4 regions of the Streptomyces sp. NPDC047043 genome follow, and region 3 is predicted to be linked to each of the others. Evidence: riboswitches for the same ligand, from Rfam matches in the RefSeq annotation. Region 3 holds a riboswitch; each other region holds the start of a gene.
The links. A riboswitch is a leader RNA that binds a small molecule or an ion and turns the genes downstream of it on or off. The one in region 3 is predicted to bind cobalamin.
Positions count from the first base shown of each region.

Region 1: linked by a shared signal. The riboswitch ahead of ABZ880_RS37170 (cobalamin biosynthesis protein) and the one ahead of metE (5-methyltetrahydropteroyltriglutamate--homocysteine S-methyltransferase) in region 3 are both predicted to bind cobalamin.
Region 2: linked by a shared signal. The riboswitch ahead of ABZ880_RS24295 (CbtB-domain containing protein) and the one ahead of metE (5-methyltetrahydropteroyltriglutamate--homocysteine S-methyltransferase) in region 3 are both predicted to bind cobalamin.
Region 4: linked by a shared signal. The riboswitch ahead of ABZ880_RS20115 (ribonucleoside-diphosphate reductase subunit alpha) and the one ahead of metE (5-methyltetrahydropteroyltriglutamate--homocysteine S-methyltransferase) in region 3 are both predicted to bind cobalamin.

Region 1 covers NZ_JBEYVO010000028.1:117,360-121,513, reverse strand. Annotated here, with positions in the region: gene ABZ880_RS37180 (inorganic phosphate transporter) at 1-891, shown strand, start outside; gene ABZ880_RS37175 (hypothetical protein) at 926-1,153, shown strand; cobalamin riboswitch at 1,291-1,433, shown strand; gene ABZ880_RS37170 (cobalamin biosynthesis protein) at 1,641-2,579, shown strand; gene ABZ880_RS37165 (cobyric acid synthase) at 2,576-4,087, shown strand; gene cobN (cobaltochelatase subunit CobN) at 4,084-4,154, shown strand, end outside.
Region 2 covers NZ_JBEYVO010000015.1:131,796-135,949, reverse strand. Annotated here, with positions in the region: gene ABZ880_RS24310 (DUF6479 family protein) at 1-178, opposite strand, end outside; gene ABZ880_RS24305 (ferredoxin) at 290-661, shown strand; gene ABZ880_RS24300 (histidine phosphatase family protein) at 771-1,346, opposite strand; cobalamin riboswitch at 1,446-1,594, shown strand; gene ABZ880_RS24295 (CbtB-domain containing protein) at 1,630-1,851, shown strand; gene ABZ880_RS24290 (CbtA family protein) at 1,875-2,639, shown strand; gene ABZ880_RS24285 (acyl-CoA dehydrogenase family protein) at 2,807-3,985, shown strand; gene ABZ880_RS24280 (patatin-like protein) at 3,942-4,154, opposite strand, start outside.
Region 3 covers NZ_JBEYVO010000001.1:178,451-182,604, forward strand. Annotated here, with positions in the region: partial or broken gene aceB (malate synthase A) at 1-581, shown strand, start outside; gene ABZ880_RS00825 (3-hydroxybutyryl-CoA dehydrogenase) at 578-1,441, shown strand; cobalamin riboswitch at 1,439-1,690, shown strand; gene metE (5-methyltetrahydropteroyltriglutamate--homocysteine S-methyltransferase) at 1,844-4,154, shown strand, end outside.
Region 4 covers NZ_JBEYVO010000012.1:71,973-76,126, forward strand. Annotated here, with positions in the region: gene ABZ880_RS20110 (ribonucleotide-diphosphate reductase subunit beta) at 1-35, opposite strand, end outside; gene ABZ880_RS20115 (ribonucleoside-diphosphate reductase subunit alpha) at 35-2,413, opposite strand; cobalamin riboswitch at 2,537-2,673, opposite strand; gene ABZ880_RS20120 (GNAT family N-acetyltransferase) at 2,730-3,233, opposite strand; gene mctP (monocarboxylate uptake permease MctP) at 3,308-4,154, opposite strand, start outside.

The DNA.
Region 1 (4,154 bases), on a different contig from region 3:
ATCGCATCGGCCGGCATGGGCGCGGTCCACGGCGACGTGCTCGTCACCAAGGTGCTCATCCCGGCGCTCGCCGCCCCGATCGTGGCGGGCCTCGCCGCGATGCTGGCGACCCGGCTGTCGTACACGCTCGGCAAGAAGGCCGACGGCAAGGCCGCCGAGAAGGGCTACCGCGCCGGCCAGATCGCCTCGGCCGGCCTGGTCTCCCTCGCGCACGGCACGAACGACGCGCAGAAGACGATGGGCATCATCACCCTCGCCCTGGTCGCCGGCGGCGTCGTCGCCCCCGACTCCGACCCGCCCACCTGGGTCATCCTCTCCGCCGGTCTCGCCATCGCGCTCGGCACCTGGCTCGGCGGCTGGCGCATCATCCGCACCATGGGCAAGGGCCTGACCGACCTCCAGCCGCAGCAGGGCTTCGCCGCCCAGACCAGCGCGGCCACGGTCATCCTGGCCTCCTCCCACCTCGGCTTCTCCCTCTCCACCACCCACTCGGTCTCCGGTTCGGTGATGGGCGCGGGCCTCGGCCGCAAGGGCGGTGTGGTCCGCTGGTCGACGGCGACCCGGATGCTGGTCGCCTGGGTCCTGACGCTGCCGGCCGCCGCCCTGGTCGGCGCGCTCGCGGAGTCCGTGACCGACCTCGGCGACTGGGGCACCGGCGTGGTCGCCGTCTTCCTGATCGCCTCCAGCGCGGCCATCTGGAAGATCTCCCGCCGTGAGGTCGTAGACGCCTCGAACGTCAACGAGACCGAGGAGCCGGCGGGCGTGGTGACCACGGCGATCGCCGCCGTGACCCCGCCGCCCGCGGGCACGGTGACCGAGGACCTGACGGCCACCATCCCCGCTCCGGCCGCCACCCCCGACCAGGCCGCCCCGCCCGCGGCGACGGTCTGAGCCCGCCCATCCGGTACGAAGGAAGAGAAGCAGCATGAAGATCGACTGGGCAGCCCTGGGCTCCGTCTTCGGCGTCAGCCTCGCGGTCACCGTGGGCCTCGTCGCCCTGTTCACCCTGGGCGTCATGGGCCTGTCCCGCCGCGAACGGGCCGTGGCACAGGGCAATTCGGCGACCCTCGCGGTCACCGGCGCGTACGTGGCCTTCGCGGGGTGCGCGGCGGCGGTGGCGTACGGAATCAACCTGATCATGGCCAAGGGCTGAGCCCCGGGCCGCAGTTGCTCCGCGCGTGGTGCCGGGACGGTGATCCGTCCCGGCACCACGCGTTTCCGTGACCACTGCGACCCCTCGTATGTGGGCCTCAGCACACTCTCCCGTCGCAGGTCAACGGCAAGTTGACGGCCCTTCCAAGGCCGTGGTGGACTGCCGAGGCCAGCTACGGCGGCAAGAGAGGAAGCCGGTGCAAGTCCGGCGCGGTCCCGCCACTGTCACCGGGGTAGGAAGTCCCGGGAGCCAGGAACTCTCACCGCCGGTCTCGTCGAACCAGGGCGCGGACACCCTGAGTGAGGACATATCGCCATGCCAGCCTGCCGTTTGAGGGCCTGCCCGCGAACCCCCGTCGTCCGCCCGCAGGGCGGGCACCGCGGTGGCCGATGCGTGCGATCGCAAGGCGCCGGGCTGCCCTCGTGGCGGAGCCAGGCCCTCAGGTACAGGACCAGGTCGCTGCCCGACCCCACGGCCGGCTGAGCCCATGCGTGCCGATCGCGTTTTCGCGTACGGCGCCGCCGCCGGACTTCTCGGTGACCTTCTGCTCGGCGATCCGCGCCGTGGGCATCCGGTCGCCGCGTTCGGGCGGGGCGCGGGGGCCGTGGAACAGGTGTTGTGGCGGGACCATCGTGGGTGGGGGGCGCTGCACACGGCCGTGTGCGTGGGGGGTGCCGTCTCTGCCGGTGCCCTGGCCGCTTCTCTCGTACGTCCCTCCCGTACCGCCTCCGTCGCGCTGACCGCCGCCGCCACCTGGGCCGTGGTCGGGGGGACTTCGCTCGCGCGTGAGGCGCGGAGCATTGGGCGTGCCCTGGAGGCGGGGGACGTCGAGGCCGCCCGGGCCCGGCTGCCGCATCTGTGCGGGCGGGATCCGCAGGCGCTGGACGCCGACGGCATCGCCAGGGCGGTTGTGGAGTCCGTTGCCGAGAACACCTCGGATGCCGTCGTGGGGGCGCTGGTGTGGGGGGCCGTCGGCGGGGTGCCGGGGCTGCTCGGCTTCCGGGCCGTCAACACCCTCGACGCGATGGTCGGTCACAAGTCGGCCCGGTACCGGCGGTTCGGGTGGGCGGCCGCGCGGCTGGACGACCTGGCCGGGTGGCCCGGCGCCCGGTTGACGGCCGTGCTGGCGACGGTCGCCGGTGACGATCCCCGCGGGGCGGCACGTGCCTGGCGTACGGATGCCTCGAAGCACCCGAGCCCCAATGCCGGGCCCGTGGAGGCGTCGTTCGCGGGGGCGTTGGGGGTGCGGCTCGGCGGGACCCTGTCGTACGGGGGGCGGGTCGAGCACCGGCCCGTTCTCAACGCGCAGGGGCACACCGTCGCCGTGGCGGACATCGAGCGGGCCGTACGCCTCTCGAGGCGCGTCGGTCTGCTCGCGCTCGGCGTCGGTGTCGCCGCACGCCTCGTGAAGGGACGCAGGTCATGACCGGGGGCGGTCTTCTCGTTGCCGGTACCACCTCCGATGCCGGCAAGAGTGTCGTCACCGCCGGTATCTGTCGTTGGCTGGTGCGGCAGGGGGTCAAGGTCGCGCCCTTCAAGGCGCAGAACATGTCCCTCAATTCGTTCGTGACGCGCGAGGGTGCCGAGATCGGGCGGGCGCAGGCCATGCAGGCGCAGGCCTGTCGCATCGAGCCCACCGCGCTGATGAATCCCGTGCTGCTCAAGCCCGGTGGTGAGCAGAGCAGTCAGGTGGTGCTCATGGGCAAGCCTGTCGGCGAGCTGAGTGCCCGGGGGTATCACGGGGGGCGGCAGCAGAAACTGCTCGGGACCGTTCTCGACTGTCTCGCCGAATTGCGGGGCACGTATGACGCGGTGATCTGTGAGGGGGCCGGTTCTCCCGCCGAGATCAATCTGCGGCGGACGGACATCGTCAACATGGGGATCGCGCGGAATGCGCGGTTGCCCGTGCTCGTGGTCGGGGACATCGATCGTGGTGGTGTCTTCGCGTCCTTCTTCGGGACCGTCGCGCTGCTCTCGCCCGAGGACCAGGAGCTCGTCGCCGGGTTCCTCGTCAACAAGTTCCGGGGGGACGTCAGCCTCCTGGAGCCCGGGCTCGACATGCTGCACGGGCTCACCGGGCGGCACACCTACGGCGTCCTGCCCTTCCGGCACGGTCTCGGCATCGACGAGGAGGACGGGCTGCGGGTGTCGCTGCGCGGCACGGTCCGGGAGTCGAACACCGCCCCGCCCGTCGGGGAGGACGTGCTGCGGGTCGCCGTCTGTGCGATCCCGCTCATGTCCAACTTCACGGACGTCGACGCGCTGGCCGCCGAACCGGGTGTCGTGGTGCGGTTCGTGGACCGGCCCGAGGAGCTCGCCGATGCCGACCTCGTCGTCATTCCGGGGACGCGGGGGACGGTCCGTGCGCTGGAGTGGCTGCGGGAGCGCGGCCTTGCGGAGGCCCTCGTGCGCAGGACCGCCGAGCAGCGGCCCGTGCTCGGCATCTGCGGCGGCTTCCAGGTGCTCGGCGAGCACATCGAGGACGAGGTCGAGAGCCGGCAGGGGGACGTGACGGGCCTCGGTGTCCTTCCCGTCCGGGTGCGGTTCGCCCGGGAGAAGACCCTCACCCGGCCGGTCGGCGAAGCCCTCGGCGAGCGCGTCGAAGGGTACGAGATCCATCACGGGGTCGCGTCCATGGACGGAGGGGAAGCCTTCCTGGACGGCTGCCGGGTCGGGCAGACCTGGGGCACCCACTGGCACGGTTCGCTGGAGTCGGACGGCTTCCGGCGGGCCTTTCTGCGCGAGGTGGCCGCTGCCGCGGGCCGCCGCTTCGTGCCCGCCGACGACACCTCCTTCGCCGCGCTGCGCGAGGAGCAGCTCGACCGGCTCGGCGACCTGATCGAACAGCACGCGGACACGGACGCGCTGTGGCGGCTCATCGAGTCCGGCGCGCCGCAAGGACTGCCTTTCATCCCACCGGGAGCACCCGCATGAGCACAGTGTTGTTGTTGTCGACCGCCGACACGGATCTGTTGGCGGCCCGGGCCGCTTCCGACGCCGA
Region 2 (4,154 bases), on a different contig from region 3:
CCTCGTCCGGCAGCCGCGGCTGCTCCTCCGGGCGCGGCGGGCCCGGCTCGCGGCGCCGGATACGGGCACCCAGCCAAAACGCGCCGATCAGCAGCGCGACGACCACCACGCCCGCCACGGCCATACCGATCCCGAGTGCGCCGCGGCCTGCGGCGATGTCCATCCATGCGGTACTCATGAGCCCGCGGGTACCCGGGGCGTCCGCCATGAACCGGCCCGCCCCGGCCCCACCGCCACAACCACGGCGAACACCGGGTTTGGCGCGAACGGCAGCGGCTACCCGCCCGGTGTGACATCGACGACCCAGCAGGAGCTCTTCCAGTTCCTGGAGGACCGCTTCGCCTGCGCGCAGGCCTGTACCGAGTGCGCTCGCGCGTGTGCGCTGCGCGCCAGCCTCGTGGATCCGGACGGCACGGAGGAGCAGGAACTCGTACGACGCAAGGGCATCATGTGTGCGGAGGTGTGCGACGCGACGTGCCGGGTGCTGTCCGAGCAGAACCGCCTGGACGAGGCCGGTATGCGCATCCAGGTGGAGTGGTGCCGCACCGTGTGCCTGGAGTGCGCGCACGTCTTCGACCGGCACCCGGGCGCCGAGGACGGCGCGAAGGCCTGCCGGGAGTGCGCCCAGGCGTGCACGGACTTCCTCGACACGCTGAACTGACACCCACGGATGTCCCTGACGACGCTGAACCGAGGCTCCGTTCCCGGAGCCGGCGAACCGACGCCCACGGTGGGGCGCGAATCCGCCCGGCGCCGCAGTGAACCGGCGCTCACTCCGCGGTGCCGAGCGGCCGGCCGAGCCGTACGTTCCACCGCCCCGCCCTGCCGCTGAGCTCCACGGCGGCCAGCGGCGGGACGTCGGCGCGCCAGAACGACGACTCCGGCGCGCCCAATGCCCGTACCACCGCGGCCCGTACGACCTCGGGCTCGACCACGGCCGCGCTCGCGCCCGCCGACTGCGCGGCCGTCTCCAGCCAGCCGGCCACCCGGTCGCACAGCGCCCGCACCGACTCCCCGCCGTGCGGCGCCGATCCGGGATCCGACAGCCACCGGGCCAGCCCCTCGGGATCCCGCTCGCCGACCTCCGCCAGCGTCGCCCCGCGCCAGCGCCCCGCGTCCAGCCCCGCCAACTCCGGCGCGTCCAGGGCGTCCAGCCCGAGCGCACCGGCCGTCTCGCGGCAGCGCACGGTGGGGGAGGACCAGGCCCGCCCGACCGCGGGGACCGTACCGACGGCGGCCTGCGCCTGCCGCAGCCCGGCCGCGTCCAGGGAGCAGCCGTCGTCGAAGCGGGCCTGTCTCAGCGCGGCGCTGATCGCGGGTGAGATCAAGATCACTCGGCTCGTCATGCGTCCACTCCCGTGCTCAACATCCCTTTGCACTCCGCGAATTGGCGGCGAAAGGGTTCCCCGGGGCGCTCGCCGCCCTTCCGTGCGCCCTTGGCCGCGCCTTCGCTTCGCGGTACCGTCTCGTCGATATTGACGACGGCACAGCGGAAGCCGGTGGGAATCCGGCACGGTCGCGCCACTGTAATGCCGGGCACGCACCCTGGGTGCGGGCCGGGCGAGTCAGACCCGCCCGTCGTCCTGTGCACCACCGAGACGGGACGCGAGTTCCCCAGGAGGGCCTGCCATGGCGCAGTCTGTCGCTCAGCCGACCACCACCCCCACTGCCGTACCGGCGAAGCTGCCGATCGGTGCGATCGTCCCCTGGGCGGTCTTCTTCGGCATCCTGATGCTGGTCCTGCTCTACTTCGTCGGCGCCGAGCAGGGCGCCACCTCTGTGATGAGCGGAGAGAACGTCCACGAGTGGGTGCACGACGCCCGCCACCTGCTCGGTTTCCCCTGCCACTGACGGCCGGGGAGCACGCACAGCCCATGAATTCGGCAACCGTCCGCAACCTCCTGGTGCGTGGCATGCTCGCGGGACTCGCCGCGGGCCTGCTCGCCCTCGTCGTCGCCTACTTCCTGGGTGAACCGCGCGTCGACGCGGCCATCGCCTACGAGGAGGCGCACTCCCACGAGCACGGCGTCGAAGCCGTCAGCCGCACGATGCAGTCCACCGCGGGTCTGTCCACCGGTGTCCTCGTCTACGGCATCGCGTTCGGCGGCATCGCCGCGCTCGCGTACTGCTTCGCGCTGGGCCGGATCGGCCGCTTCGGGCCGCGCGCGAGCGCGCTGCTCCTGGCGGCCGCCGGCCTGATCGCCGTGTACGTCGTGCCGTTCCTGAAGTACCCGGCCAACCCGCCGTCCGTCGGCGACCCCGACACCATCGGCAAGCGCACCACCCTGTACTTCCTGATGGTCGCCCTCAGCGTGCTGCTCGCCGTCGCCACCGTGATCCTGGGCAAACGCCTCGCGCCGCGCCTCGGCAACTGGAACGCGACGATTGCCGCGGGCGCCTTCCTCCTCCTCGTCGTCGGGCTGGCGTACGCGTTCCTGCCCTCCTTCAACGAGGTCCCGAAGGACTTCTCGGCCACCCTGCTGTGGCAGTTCCGCCTGGCGGCCCTGGCCGTCCAAGCGACCCTGTGGACCTCCTTCGGGCTGGTCTTCGGGCTGTTGGCGGAGCGGCTGCTGGCTCCCAAAGGGGCCAAGTCGTCGGTAACCCCGGCCGAGGCCCGGGCAACTCCGGTCGCGCACTGAGCACTTCAGCCGCGCACTGAGCAGTTCAACGAAAGGGGCTCCCGGACGACCGGGGGCCCCTTTTCCGTATGCCGCGCCAATCCCCGACGCTCCGCGCCATTCCCAATTTCTGGAACACGTTCTACGGTGTGCGCCGTCAGGACCGGTCCCGGGAGCCTGGAGGCGCCGTGCACCTCGAATACACGCCCGAGCAGCAACGGCTGCGCACCGAACTGCGTGCGTACTTCGCCGAGTTGGTGCCCGACAACGCCTACGCCCGGCACGGCGACCCGGCAGCCCAGAAGCGCTTCTACCGCGAGACAATCCGGCGCCTGGGCACGGACGGCTGGCTCGGCGTGGGCTGGCCCAAGGAGTACGGCGGGCGCGGACTCACAGCGATGGAGCAGTTCATCTTCTTCGACGAGGCCGCCCAGGCCGGCGTACCGCTCCCGCTCATGGCACTGAACACGGTCGGACCGACGATCATGCAGTTCGGCACGGACGAGCAGAAGGCCTACTTCCTGCCCAAGGTCCTCTCCGGCGAGATCGACTTCGCGATCGGCTACAGCGAACCCGACGCCGGCACCGACCTCGCATCCCTCAAGACGCGCGCGGTCCGCGACGGCGACGAGTACGTCGTCAACGGCCAGAAGATCTGGACGACCAACGGCGACACCGCCGACTGGGTGTGGCTGGCCACCCGCACCGACCCGGACGCCCCGCCGCACAAGGGCATCACCATGCTCCTCGTCCCGACCACCGACCCCGGCTACTCCTGCACCCTCATCAACACCCTCGCCTCCCACGACACCACGGCCAGCTACTACGAGAACATCCGCGTCCCCGTCTCCCGCCGCGTCGGCGCCGAGAACCAGGGCTGGCGGCTGATCACCAACCAGCTCAACCACGAGCGCGTCACCCTCGCCGCCCACGGCACCATGGCCATCCGCGCCCTGCAGGACGTACAGCGCTGGGCCACGGAGACCAAGCTCGCCGACGGCCGCCGCGTGATCGACCTGCCCTGGGTGCGCCGCCGCCTCGCCCAGACCCACACCAGGCTCGACGCGATGAAACTCCTCAACTGGCAGATGGTGAACGCCGTCCAGAACGGCACCCTCACCCCCCAGGACGCCTCCGCGGTCAAGGTCTACGGCTCCGAAGCCCGCCGGGACGCCTACGCCTGGCTCATGGAGATCGTCGCCGCCGCGGGAGCCCTCAAGGAGGGCTCGACGGGCGCGGTCCTCCACGGCGAACTGGAACGCGGCTACCGCTCGGCGGTCATCTTCACCTTCGGCGGCGGCAACAACGAGATCCAGCGGGAGATCATCTCGTGGATCGGTCTGGGGATGCCGAGGGTGCGGCGGTGACGGCACCTGATCGCGCGGGTTCCGGCCCTTCCCCCAATGCTCGCAGACGCCGTAGCACGTTCGTCGTTCCTCGCCGGATGATCTTCGCCAGTTTGGTGACGGCGCCGCTGATCAACAGGCTGAGCACGATCAACCCGGCCAACGCCAGTAGCGGATGCCAGTAGGGCTG
Region 3 (4,154 bases):
TGCCCGGACGGGACCCAGCCGCTCTCGCCGAGGTGCGGTTGGACAAGGAGCGCGAGGCCGAGGACGGATTCGACGGCTCCTGGGTCTCGCACCCCGGCCTCGTCCCGGTCTGCCGCGAGGTCTTCGACCGCGTCCTGGGCCATCGCCCGCACCAGATCGCGCACACCCGGGACGACGTGGAGGTGTCCGCCGCCGACCTGCTGGCCGTACGACGCCTCACCGGCCCGCCCACGCCGGAAGGGGTGCGCACAACCATCGCCGTGGCGCTGCGCTACCTCGACGCCTGGCTGCACGGGCGCGGAGCCGTCGCGCTGGACGGGCTGATGGAGGACACGGCGACCGCGGAGCTGGCCCGCGTGCAGATCTGGCAGTGGCTGCGCCACCGCGTCGTGGATCGCGAGACGGTGCTACGGCTGCTCGACGACGAGCTGGCGGCCCTGGGCGCCGAGCATCCCTGTGCGGCACTCGACGAGATTCGGGCGATCTTCGAACGGACGGCCCTGCAACCGGAGTTGCCGCTCTTCTTCACCGCGGACGCCTACACCCGTCACCTCGTACAGCACCCGGAGGCCCGGTCATGAGCCGGGACATACGGCGCGTCGGCGTGGTCGGTGGCGGACAGATGGGGGCCGGTATCGCCGAGGTGTGCGCCCGGGCCGGGCTGGACACCGTCGTGTGCGAGGCGGACGCCCTGGCCGCGCAGGCCGCGCGCGATCGCGTGGCCGCCTCCCTGGAGCGTGCCGTACGGCACGGCAAACTCGACCCGCCGCAAGCACAGGAGGTCCTCGCTCGAATCGCCTTCACCGGCAGCCTCGAAGACCTCGCCGACCGTCAACTCGTGGTCGAGGCCGTCACCGAGAACCCCGACGTCAAGGCGGAGATGTTCACCGCCCTCGACAAGATCGTCGAGGATCCGGAGGCGATCCTGGCCACCAACACCTCCGCCATTCCCGTGATGCGCCTGGCCATGGCCACGTCCCGCGCCGATCGCGTCCTCGGGCTGCACTTCTTCAACCCCGTGCCGGTCATGCCCCTCGTCGAGGTCGTCACCTCGCTGCACACCCGTCCCGAAGTGGCCGCCGTGGCCGAGGAGTTCGTGACGGCAACCCTCGGCAGGACGGCGATCCGCTCCCGTGACCGCGCCGGCTTCGTCGTCAACGCACTGCTGGTGCCGTACCTGCTGTCCGCGATCCGCATGGCCGAGTCCGGCTTCGCCACCGCCGCCGACATCGACGCCGGCATGGAGCGGGGCTGCGCCCACCCGATGGGGCCGCTGCGACTGGCCGACCTGATCGGCCTGGACACCGTCGCCGCCATCGCCGAGTCGCTGTACGAGGAGTTCAGGGAACCCCTGTACGCGCCGTCGCCGCTGCTCCAACGCATGGTCCAGGCGGGCCTGTTGGGCCGGAAGTCCGGCCGCGGCTTCCACACCTATGTATAAGCTGATGACGCAGCTGGTTCGCCCTGTCCACCAGGCAGGCGCGTCGCAAGAGGGAACCCGGTGGGAATCCGGGACTGCCCCGCAGCGGTGAGCGGGAACGACCGCCGTCATACGCACTGGATCCGGATGTCCCGGGCCCGGGAAGCGACGGCCAGTAGGTGCCTCGTACGACGTCCTTCACACGACGTCTTCGTACGACACGAGGCGTGCCCGTGAGTCCGAAGACCTGCCACTGCCCGTGTACGACCCACTCGTGCGCGGAGATTCCGGTGACCTCGAGGGCGGGTCGGCGAGCACAACGGGCGGGCACGGACTGCGTGCCGTCGCCGGTTGGCCGTTCCTTCGCGTCCTCACCCCGTCGCCGGGGTCGTTCGACGAACAGAGCTCGCGAAGGAGAGTCTCGTGACAGCGAAGTCCGCAGCCGCGGCAGCACGGGCGACCGTGTACGGCTACCCCCGCCAGGGCCCGAACCGGGAGCTGAAGAAGGCGGTCGAGGGCTACTGGAAGGGCCGCGTCACCACCGACGCCCTCCATCGCACGGCCGCCGAACTGCGCCGCGCGAACTGGCGGGAGCTGGCCGACGTCGGCGTCCACGAGGTGCCGACCGGTGACTTCTCGTACTACGACCACGTCCTGGACACCACGCTCATGCTCGGCGCCGTCCCGGCACGCCACCGTGCCGCGGTCGAGGCCGACGCGCTCGACGGGTACTTCGCCATGGCCCGCGGCACGCAGAACGTGGCGCCGCTGGAGATGACGAAGTGGTTCGACACCAACTACCACTATTTGGTACCCGAGTTGGGCCCGGACACGGTGTTCACGGCCGACTCGGCCAAGCAGGTCGGCGAGTTGACGGAGGCGCTGGCCCTCGGCCTGGCGCCCAGGCCCGTGCTGGTCGGCCCCGTCACGTATCTGCTGCTGGCCAAGCCCGCGCCGGGTGTCACTGCGGACTTCGAACCGCTGACGCTGCTCGACCGGCTGCTGCCCGTCTACGCCGATGTCCTCGCCGATCTGCGGGCCGCCGGCGCCGAGTGGGTGCAGCTGGACGAGCCCGCCCTCGTCCAGGACCGCACCCCGGCCGAACTGACTGCCGTCGCCCACGCCTACCGCAACCTCGGCGCCCGCACCGACCGTCCGAAGCTGCTGGTCGCCTCCTACTTCGACCGGCTGGGCGAGGCCTTGCCGGTACTGGCCAAGACGTCGGTCGACGGGCTGGCGCTGGACTTCACCGGCCCGGCGGCAGCCAACTTGGACGATCTCGCCGCGATCGGCGGTCTGTCCGGGAAGCGGCTGGTCGCAGGCATCGTGGACGGCCGCAATGTGTGGATCAACGACCTGGGCAGGTCCCTGTCCACGCTGGCCACGCTCCTGGGCCTGGCCGACCGGGTCGACGTGGCCGCCTCCTGCTCCCTGCTGCATGTGCCGCTCGACGCCGGCGCCGAGCGTGACATCGAACCGCAGATCGCCCGCTGGCTCGCCTTCGCCCGGCAGAAGACGGCCGAGATCGTCACGCTGGCCCGCGGGCTGGCCCACGGCACCGACACCATCGCCGCCCAACTGGCCGCGAACCGCGCCGACCTGGCCTCCCGCGCCGGATCGCCGATCACCCGCGACCCCGCCGTACGGGCCCGCGCCGCCGCCGTCACGGACGCCGACGCGCACCGCTCCCGGCCGTACGCCGAACGGGCCGTCGCCCAGCGCACCCACCTGCGTCTGCCCGTCCTGCCGACCACGACCATCGGATCATTCCCGCAGACGGCCGAACTGCGCACGGCCCGCGCCGACTTGAGGGCAGGACGGATCGACACCGCCGGATACGAGGAGCGCATCAGGGCGGAGATCGGCGAGGTGATCGCCTTCCAGGAGAAGATCGGCCTCGACGTCCTGGTGCACGGCGAGCCCGAACGCAACGACATGGTGCAGTACTTCGCCGAGCAGCTCACCGGCTGTCTGGCCACGCAGCACGGCTGGGTGCAGTCCTACGGCACCCGTTACGTCCGCCCGCCGATCCTCGCCGGCGACATCTCCCGGCCCGATCCGATGACGGTGCGCTGGACGACGTACGCCCAGTCCCTCACCGCGCGCCCGGTCAAGGGCATGCTCACCGGCCCGGTCACCATGCTCGCCTGGTCGTTCGTCCGCGACGACCAGCCGCTCGCGGAGACCGCCCGGCAGGTCGCCCTCGCCCTGCGCGACGAGGTCAACGACCTTGAGGCGGCGGGCACTTCGGTCATCCAGGTGGACGAGCCCGCACTGCGCGAGACGCTGCCACTGCGGGCCGCCGACCGCCCGGCCTACCTGGCGTGGGCCACGGAGACCTTCCGGCTCACCACGAGCGCCGTGCGTCCGGACACACAGATCCACACGCACATGTGCTACGCCGAGTTCGGCGACGTCGTCCAGGCGATCGACGAGCTCGACGCGGACGTCATCAGCCTGGAAGCGGCCCGCTCCCACATGCAGGTCGCCCGCGAACTGGCCGCCCACGGCTACCCGCGCGAGGCGGGACCGGGCGTGTACGACATCCACTCCCCTCGGGTGCCGAGCGTGGCCGAGGCGGCCGCCCTGCTGCGCAAGGGACTTGAGGCGATCCCCGCCGAACGGCTGTGGGTCAACCCCGACTGCGGCCTGAAGACCCGCGGCTGGCCCGAGACCCGTGCGTCTTTGGAGAACCTGGTCGCCGCGGCCCGAACGGTCCGCGCGGAGCGGGCCG
Region 4 (4,154 bases), on a different contig from region 3:
CCCGGGTCGAGAAGGTTCTTTTCGGTGGAGCTCATTACTGGCAGGCCTCGCAGGACTCGGGGTTTTCAAGGGAGCAGGCGACGGCGTCGGGTTCGGCCGCTTGCTGCACGGGGACAGTGGCCTGGGCCGCGCGGGCGATCCGCGTCGCCGGGCGGGAACGCAGGTAGTACGTCGTCTTCAGGCCCTGCTTCCAGGCGTACGCGTACATCGAGGAGAGCTTGCCGATGGTCGGCGTCTCCAGGAACAGATTGAGGGACTGGGACTGGTCCAGGTACGGCGTACGGGCCGCCGCCATGTCGATCAGGCCGCGCTGCGGGATCTCCCACGCCGTGCGGTACAGCGCCCGTACGTCGGCCGGGATCCAGGTGAAGTCCTGCACCGAGCCGCTCGCTTCGCGCAGCGCCTCGCGGGTGCGGGCGTCCCAGACGCCGAGTTCCTTGAGGTCCTTCACCAAGTACGAGTTGACCTGCAGGAATTCACCGGACAGCGTCTCGCGCTTGAACAGGTTCGACACCTGTGGCTCGATGCACTCGTACACACCCGCGATCGACGCGATGGTGGCGGTCGGAGCGATCGCCAGGAGCAGTGAGTTGCGCATGCCGACCGCGGCGATACGTTCCCGGAGCGCCGCCCAGCGCTCCGGCCAGGTCGGCTCCACGCCGTAGTGGTCGGGGTGCAGCACACCCCGCGCGGCACGCGTCTTCTCCCAGGCCGGCAGCGGGCCGTTGCGCTCGGCGAGGTCGGCGGAGGCCTCGTAGGCGGCGAGCATGATGCGCTCGGCGATACGGGTGGAGAGGGCCCCCGCCTCCGGGGAGTCGAAGGGCAGGCGGAGTTTGAAGAAGACGTCCTGCAGACCCATCGCGCCCAGGCCGACCGGGCGCCAGCGCGCGTTCGACCGGCCCGCCTGCTCGGTCGGGTAGAAGTTGATGTCCACCACACGGTCCAGGAAGGTGACGGCGGTGCGGACGGTCTCGTCCAGCCGCTCCCAGTCCAGGTCCCCGTTGTGGACGAACGCCCCCAGGTTCACCGAGCCCAGGTTGCAGACCGCCGTCTCGCCGTCGTCCGTGACCTCCAGGATCTCCGTGCAGAGGTTGGAGGAGTGGACGACATGGCCCGGCTCGGCGGTCTGGTTGGCGGTGCGGTTGGCCGCGTCCTTGAAGGTCATCCAGCCGTTGCCGGTCTGCGCGAGGGTGCGCATCATGCGGCCGTAGAGATCGCGGGCGGGGATGGCCTTGCGCGCGAGACCCTCGGCCTCGGCCTTCCGGTAGGCCGCGTCGAACTCCTCACCCCACAGGTCAACCAACTCCGGTACGTCGGCGGGGGAGAAGAGCGACCACAGCTCGTCGGCGTTCACCCGGCGCATGAACTCGTCCGGGATCCAGTGCGCGAGGTTCAGGTTGTGCGTACGGCGGGCGTCCTCACCCGTGTTGTCGCGCAGCTCGAGGAACTCCTCGATGTCGGAGTGCCAGGTCTCCAGGTAGACGGCGGCGGCACCCTTGCGCCGGCCGCCCTGGTTCACGGCGGCCACCGAGGCGTCGAGCGTCTTCAGGAACGGGACGATGCCGTTGGAGTGCCCGTTGGTGCCGCGGATCAGCGAACCGCGGCTGCGGATACGGGAGTAGGCGATGCCGATGCCGCCGGCGTGCTTCGAGAGACGGGCGACCTGGTGGTAGCGGTCGTAGATGGAGTCCAACTCGTCCAGCGGGGAGTCGAGGAGGTAGCAGGACGACATCTGGGGGTGCCGGGTGCCGGAGTTGAAGAGGGTGGGGGAGGAGGGGAGGTAGTCGAGGCGGCTCATCAGGCCGTAGAGCGCGGCGACTTCGTCCACCGCGCGGGTGCCCGTCCCGGAATCGAGCGCAGTGTCCTCGGCGAGGCCGCTCGCGACCCGGAGCATGAAGTGCTGGGGCGTCTCGATGACCTTGCGGGTGATCGGGTGCCGCAGGAGGTAGCGGCTGTGGAGGGTGCGCAGGCCGAAGTAGCCGAAGCGGTCGTCGGCCCGGGGATCGACGAGGGCGTCGAGGCGGTCGGCGTGCACGCGGACGAACTCCGCGGTGCGGTCGGCGATGAGGCCCTCGCGAAGGCCGACGGCGATGGACTCCGTGAACGACGTGACGCCCTGGGAGGCGGCCTCGGCGGCGATGCCGATGGTGAGGAGCCGGGCGGCCAGCCTGCTGTACGCGGGGTCCTCGGAGATGAGGCCCGCGGCCGCTTCGGTGGCCAGTTCGCGCAACTCCGCCTCGTCGGCGTGCGCGGACCGGCCGCGCAGCGCTGCCGCGGCGACCCGGCCGGGGTCGGCGTCGGGGAGGTCGGCGGTCAGCTCGGTCAGGGTCCGCAGCAGCGCGGTACCGGGACCGTCTTCGTCCACAGGGGCGGTCGTGGTCGCTGAAGCCGGTTCGGCTGGCGCGATGGTCACGTGGGGCTCTCCCTCGCTCGGCAGTGGGCCTGAGGGAGGGCAGGGGGCAGCACACGAGCGCGCACGGCGTCGCGTCCACCGGCCCACTCCACGAGGCCCGGACGTCTCAGCACCCGGGCCACGGCGGCCGGGTGCACTGTCGGCAGGTCCTCGGACTGACGCTCGTACGTGTGCGAACACGCATGAGTACACCGTTGCGGGACAGTTCCGGATTCGCACCGGATTCCCCTGCGGCGACAGCGAGCATGAGCATACATCTTGTGTCGGGTGGGGGTGGCGCCCCCATATGTTGTGTCGCCGCCGACTTCGGAGCGTGTCAGAGCGTCAACTCATAGGTGATCAGCGTGAAGTCGACGCCCGGCATCGGCTTCCAGTCGCGCCCGGGGGCGCGGACGAAACCGGCGCGTTCGTAGATGCGGTGGGCGGCGTGCATGATCGGCTGGGTGGACAGGACGATGCCGGTGCAGCCGTCCGTGGCCCTGGCCCGGTCGACACAGGCGCGGACGAGGGCCTCTCCGGCGCCCCTGCCGCGGGCTGCCCGGTCGACTGCGAGCATCCGTATCTCGGCCTCCCCGGGGCGCGCGAGGTCCGCCATGGGGCCGCCGGAGGGGACGTAGGTGACGCCGCCGAGGAGTTGGCCGCCCTGTGTGGCCACGAGTACGTCGGCCGCGGCCGCCCGCTTGGCGACGTCCCTCAACTCGGCCAGATACCAGTCGCTCTCGCCGAAGGTGAGGAGGCCGTCCTGGAGGTAGGCCCGGGCGGTGATCTCACCGAGCGCCTCGTACTCGCCGGGTGCCACCCGACGGATCACGATGTCCATGGGCTCGAGTCTGCCGGACGGGTACGACAACGGGCCGCCGGATTTCCCCGGCGGCCCGCTGATCACCGCGACTGCTAGTGAGAGGCGCCAGCGGTCGCCGGCGGCAGTTCCGCCTGCACCCCGGGGTCTCCCGCGTCCGCCGTGTAGTCCTCCGGCTTCGTCTCGTCCACGCCCTCCGGTGCCTTCAGCGCCTTCAGTACGAAGGTCAGGACGACCGTCACGACAACGTTCAGGACGAACGCCGTCAGGCCGATGTAGCCCATCTCGCCGAGGCCCGGAATGTTCGCGTTGGAGCCGCCGAAGTGCTTCTGGCTCGGGTTGGTCGGGGAGGCGACGCCGTACGCGGCGAGGGTGCCGTAGACCATGCCGACCGCCCAGCCCGCGAGCAGGGCCCAGCGGTGGAACCAGCGGGTGAACAGGCCGCCGACCAGGGCCGGGAACGTCTGCAGGATCCAGATGCCGCCCAGCAGCTGGAAGTTGATCGCCACCGTCTTGTCCATCGTCAGGACGAAGACCAGCGCGCCCACCTTCACCAGCAGCGAGACCAGCTTGGAGACCTTGGTCTCCTGCTCCGGCGTCGCGTCCGGCTTGATGAAGTCCTTGTAGATGTTGCGGGTGAAGAGGTTCGCGGCCGCGATCGACATGATCGCCGCCGGGACGAGCGCCCCGATGCCGATCGCCGCGAAGGCCACGCCCGCGAACCAGCTCGGGAACATGTTCTCGAACAGCTGCGGGATCGCCAACTGCCCGTTGGTGACCTTGACTCCGGCCGCGATCGCCATGAAGCCCAGCAGGGCGAGCAGGCCCAGCATCAGCGAGTACAGCGGCAGGATCGTGGTGTTGCGGCGGATCACGTCACGGCTCTTCGAGGACAGCGTCGCGGTGATCGAGTGCGGGTACATGAACAGCGCGAGCGCTGAG